Regions from separate parts of the Enterococcus sp. AZ196 genome, predicted to be linked through region 2. Evidence: riboswitches for the same ligand, from Rfam matches in the RefSeq annotation. Region 2 holds a riboswitch; the other holds the start of a gene.
What was found. A riboswitch is a leader RNA that binds a small molecule or an ion and turns the genes downstream of it on or off. The one in region 2 is predicted to bind FMN.

Region 1 (2,834 bases), on a different contig from region 2:
CTAGAAAGAACTCTTTTGTCTTTAACATGCTTTGATTGATATTTTGCTGGTCTAACCGTAACAATAATCTTGATATTTCACCGTCTTCGATCTGTGCAAAAAAAAGATCAATCGCACGCTGGCGATAAAGGATATTCCAAGGAAACTCTTGCCATTTATCAGGAAACAATTGAAAAGCAGTTTTACCTTGAAACCCATAGCCTGAAAATTGATTGGCTAAAAAATCCGCCTCTACCTGTGGCAATTCTTTTAAAATACTTGTTAATTCCTGATAGAATTTTCTTATTAAATTAGGTTGTGAAGTTGCCAACCATTTTTTTATTTGCTGCAAGTAATACGGTCTATTTTCAATCGGAAGGTAATCATTTTCATTAAAGGATAAATTACTGACAACTTGTACCGCGAAGAGAATCATTTGCCACGAATTCTCTCGCATTCGACCATAGCGTAAATTATTCAGTCCGCTCAAATCAAAAAAATCACTTGTTAATAGCTTTTCTCCTTCTTTTGTCATCCTTCCAAAACCGTCATCAACTACAATCAACTTCTGATTTATCAATTGTTGAAGTTCTTTTTGAAATGTTTCTTCTTTTAAATTTGGCAGTGCCCCTAAATAAGCCAAATTCTTATAAAAAAAACCATGGAGCAATACTGAGCTAGTTCTTTTTCCCACTAATAAATGATATAAAGTGGAGGTTCTTAACTTGTAGCCAGTCTGAAATAACGTTAAAATAAAAAAAGTCATAGTAAAATCTCCTCTGGAAGGTGAAAAAATGAAATGCGAAATCATTCCCGAACGTTGTATTGCTTGTGGTTTATGCCAAACAATCGCTTCAGAAATTTTTGATTACACAGATGATGGTCTCGTTCTTTTTGTCGGCGAGCCTGGAGCAACTCATGAATTTATCCCTAAAGACCAGCAGGCTACAGTCATTGAAGCTGCCAAGCGCTGCCCGTCGCATGCTATACTATATCAGAAATAATAATAACACATATCATCAAAAAAAATCTCAGACGCTTGGTCTGAGATTTTTTTAAGCACATTTATGCTGAATGATGTTGTGAAGTTAATGTTTTTTTCGATAGCCAAGGCAATAATTTTGCATGTAATACTAAGAAGGCCACACTGACGATTATTCCCTTCAAAATGTTAAATGGAACGATACCTACTAAAATATAGCGACCTAATCCCATCCCTAGCATTTGACCTGCAGAAAGTCCAAAGGCCTTTAAATAGAGTGGCGTGATCACAAAATAATTTGCAATGCTCATAAAAATCGTCATTGCTAAAATCCCTAATCCAAGACCCAATACTCGTTTCGAAGATGTTTTTTTTCTGAACATTAAGAATATCGGTAATGTATACAACGTTGATGCAAAGAAGCTGGCGAAATCTCCAATCATATTATCAATGGAAAAACCGCTCATAGTTAAATGTAGTAATGACCGAATAAACGCAGTAACGACTCCTGTTAATGGTCCAAAGATAAACATATTAATTAGGACTGGAATGTCACTAAAGTCTAACTTTAGAAAGGGAAACATTGGAACAATTGGAAATGCGATAAACTGTAAAATTAGTCCCATTGCTGCTGCTACTGCCACTGCTGTCATTTTTTGTAACCTTAAGTTCTTCATCTGAAATCCTCCGTTTCGGAATCATCTTCATCGAACTATTTGAGCGTTATTTTCCACAAAAAAACTCTATGCTTCAGAAAAAGCATAGAGTTACTTGAATTCAGACTCACTCAAATAAGCTCTATCTTCTTTATCCAGACTGTACTGTCGGTATCGGAATCAAACCGATTCGGCTGCTTACGCAGTTCGCGGACTATTACCGCCGGTCGGGATTTTCACCCTGCCCCTGAAGACGAACCTTAAATTATTTTTTTATTGTAAATTCACTATAACAATTTTACTATCAAAAAACAAGTAATTGACTTGGTTACCTTGCCTGGTTCATCAAAGTATTGATTTCCTTACTATTTAATCTGCGATACTCTCCTGGACGCAAGCCTTGCAAAGTTAAATCACCATAACGTTCACGCTTTAGCTTTTGAACAGGTAAACCAACTGCTGCTAACATATTTTTGACTTGGTGATTTCTACCTTCATGAATCGTTAACTCCACAATACTCGTCTCAGCTTTTTTATCCGTTGACAGAATTTCAAAACGAGCTGGTGCTGTTTTCTTGCCTTCAATTCGTATTCCCTTTGTTAAAGGTAATAAAGTTCTTTTCTCTGCATAACCCTTTACCTTCGCTACATAAACCTTATCAATTTGATGTTTGGGATGAGCTAATTTTTGTGAAAAATCTCCATCATTGGTTAAAAGTAAAATGCCAGATGTATCGTAATCTAATCGTCCTACTGGATAAATTCTTTCAGATACAGCAGAAAAATAATCCGTTACAACTTTTCGATTTTTATCATCAGCAACAGCAGAGATAACCCCACGAGGTTTGTAAAATAAATAGTAGACATGGTCCTCTTGATAGATTGGTACACCATCAACTTCCACAATATCTTTCTTACCAACCTTTGTTCCCAGTTCCTTGACAACTTCGCCATTTACCTTAACCCGCCCAACGGTGATATAATCCTCAGCTTTACGTCGTGACGCAATTCCCGCGTGCGCGATAACTTTTTGCAATCTCTCCATTATTGTTCATCCTCTTCTTTAAAGCGGTCATAGAATAGATCCAAAGGTTCATCCTCATCCGCTAAATCTTCTTCCATTTTTTGAACATCTGGTAATTCTTCCATATCTTTTAAACCAAAATAGTCCATGAAATAGGCACTTGTTCCATATAAGATCGCCCGACCTGGGCCAT
Region 2 (2,834 bases):
CAGATTTCTACCAATTTGGGTACCACTTCGATTAGAATTTCACTGTCCTTGTGAGGATAGGCATTGTAGCTCTTTTCCCAGTGTTTTTGATACAAGGTTTGAAAAGAGCGGTCCTCTTGGTCGACAACTAATCCATGATTAATGGCGATGCCTTCGATCTGAACGCCCCAGTGACAGATCGCCACTTGGGGATTTTCGAGCAACTGTTTGGTTTTACGAAAGTTCTTATCTGTTTTGAATAAGATTTTCTGATCATGGATAATGACGCTGACATTCCGAACCATGACATGATCATTCAGGCTGGTAGCCAGAGCCATGATCTTTTTTCTTCCGAGCTTCTGATAGAAGAGCGCAACTGCCTTTTGAAATTCCACTATAAAAACTCCCGTCTAAGAAAAATTGCTCGCAGGCGATCCAGAGAAAAATAGACGACTGCGGTAGTGACGCCGTATTTGATCAAATTAAACGGTATGATCCCGATTATGACTAATTTCCACACGCTGTCTACCATCGGATTGACTGCTTGGGTCATCGCGATAATCGCTTCCATCGACAAGCCATACAGCTTCGTGTAAAAAGGGATGATAAAATATACATTTGATAAGCAGGCAACAAAAGTCACAACAGCAGTACCGGCTAACATGCCCTTTAAGGCGGATCCCTTGTTCATTGAACGCTGATAGATCCAACTAGCGGGTAAAATAAAGCTGACACTCAAAAGAAAGTTTTGGATTTCTCCAGTAAACATCGAAGCCGTTCCGACTGTGGCTAGTTTGATCATGAGTTTGATCAATACGATGAAGATACCCGAAACAGGTCCCAGCAGAAACGTTCCTAATAATTCAGGAACACCCGCCAAATCAAAATCCATAAACGGCGGCATGAACGGCAGCGGGAACTTGAAGAGCATCAACACATAGGAGAGCGCCCCAAAAATCGCGATCATCACTAATTTTCTTGCAGTAAATTTCATTTCAACACACCTTTCTTAAAACATAAAAAAGAACCTTACAACAACATTTGCAAGGCACAGTCAAAGTAGAAAAAGGGTGTATTGATTCGTCAAATAGCGTTTGTTATCTGAACGATCAACAAACACACGCTTTTCTTCTTCCATCCAGACTGTACTGTCGGTCTCAGAATTGCACTGAGTCAGCCAAAAGGCTCGCGGACTATCACCGCCGGTCGGGAATTAAACCCTGCCCTGAAGAACTTATTGTGTTTATTTTCACATGTTTTTAATCCAAATGCAAGCGTTTTTTATGTCTGAATTCAGATAAGTTGGATTTTTACGGAAGAAATGGCTAACGATAAATCATGTTCCAATACGCCTCATGGTCGTTTACTTCCTCGAGCTTTTCCCAGCCTTCCTTTTCATAAAAAGTCAAAGCCGGGGTGTTTTGTGATACGCATTTCAAACTCATCGGACGTTTTAACTGCTGTTTGGCTTTTTCCAAGAGCTGGTGTCCCGTTCCTTGTCCTTTAAAATGAGTGTCGACAAATAAGCAATGAATGAAATTATCTGGCAGATAGAAGGAAATGAAGCCAAGAATTGTTTTATCTGCCTCTGCGACAAAAATCGATTCGTCCTTTGTATCGCGGTCGAAATCTGTTAGGTGCATTTGTTTCGGATCACTCCAATAAAAGGTTTTTTGGCGACTTTCCAAGTAAAGCTTCTGCAGTCTTGGCTTATCTTGTGGTGTTATTTCGCGAATCTGAATCAAGCAAACATCTCCTTCTGATCATAAAAGCTTTCATTGATTAAAAAGCATTTTAACAGTTTTTTGATAAATCTCAACAGTTAGGCATGATCAAGGAGCGTTATCATACTAAATAATTAGAGCAAAAATACGTCTTTCGCCCTATGACGAAGTAAAGGAAATTCTGCATAATAAGGACATAAGATAAAAACACATCGCAAGTGGGAAGATCGAAATGAACGAAATCTAAAATAAGATGGGATTCTCGAAAATAGTGTTTTTGGAAAATAAAGGAAGAGAGTGAACATGATGAAAAAAATGACGAAATCACAAAACAATCGAGTATTGACAGGAACAATAGCGGGAGTCGCGGAATATTTTGGGATCGATCCTACCATTGCACGAGTGGCATTTGTTTTCAGCAACTTTTTCTTAGACGGCGCACCGATTTTACTGTACTTCGTATTAATGGCAATCATGCCAAAAGCAGAAAGCCGCAATCAATCTTACGAACGTCCGTATAGTCGTCCGGAGCGTCAGCCTAAGCGTCAACCCAAGCAAGCAGAGACAACTGCTGACGATGCGTGGAGTGACTTTTAATTAGAAAAACAAGGATTGTTTACCATCAATCTTACTATATAAATTGAAAGAGTGGGCTGCTAAAAAAGCGATCCACTTTTTTTTATGAGTCGGGCAAGGGGCAGCAGGTGTTGAGAGAAAGGAAGAAAGATAGTCCTTTCGACCCATGACGATTAAAAAAGGAATGTGCATAATAGAGTTACAGAACATTTCGTTGAGGAGAGATTAGCATGAATGAACGGGAAAAAATCTTAGAATCGATTAAAAAAGGCATCCTTTCTCCAGAAGAAGGGTTAGATTTGTTAGAAAGTCTAGGTTTAAAAGACACAGAGACCCAAACGAAAGAAACAGCAGAGGACGTAGTAGCCCCCGTAGCTGAATCAAATGAACCGATAGAGCTGGAAAAAGCTGTTGAATCTGAAGAGATACCAGAAACTGAAGCAAGTACAGCTTCTGAAGAGAGCTTCGCAACCGAAGAAGAACCACAATCAGAAGAGTTCACCTATGAAGAAACAACTGCTTCATCAGAAGTACCAGAATTTAACGAGACTTCTG

Region 1: linked by a shared signal. The riboswitch ahead of IGI67_RS04305 (ECF transporter S component) and the one ahead of IGI67_RS18095 (ECF transporter S component) in region 2 are both predicted to bind FMN.

The regions. Positions count from the first base shown of each region.
Region 1 is NZ_JBIPAM010000001.1:890,908-893,741, forward strand. Features, by position in the region: gene IGI67_RS04295 (helix-turn-helix domain-containing protein) at 1-745, opposite strand, end outside; gene IGI67_RS04300 (ferredoxin) at 774-983, shown strand; gene IGI67_RS04305 (ECF transporter S component) at 1,045-1,638, opposite strand; FMN riboswitch at 1,758-1,876, opposite strand; gene IGI67_RS04310 (pseudouridine synthase) at 1,946-2,662, opposite strand; gene scpB (SMC-Scp complex subunit ScpB) at 2,662-2,834, opposite strand, start outside.
Region 2 is NZ_JBIPAM010000002.1:66,364-69,197, reverse strand. Features, by position in the region: gene IGI67_RS18100 (pyridoxamine 5'-phosphate oxidase family protein) at 1-374, opposite strand, end outside; gene IGI67_RS18095 (ECF transporter S component) at 374-973, opposite strand; FMN riboswitch at 1,102-1,216, opposite strand; gene IGI67_RS18090 (N-acetyltransferase family protein) at 1,305-1,724, opposite strand; gene IGI67_RS18085 (PspC domain-containing protein) at 2,007-2,300, shown strand; gene liaX (daptomycin-sensing surface protein LiaX) at 2,510-2,834, shown strand, end outside.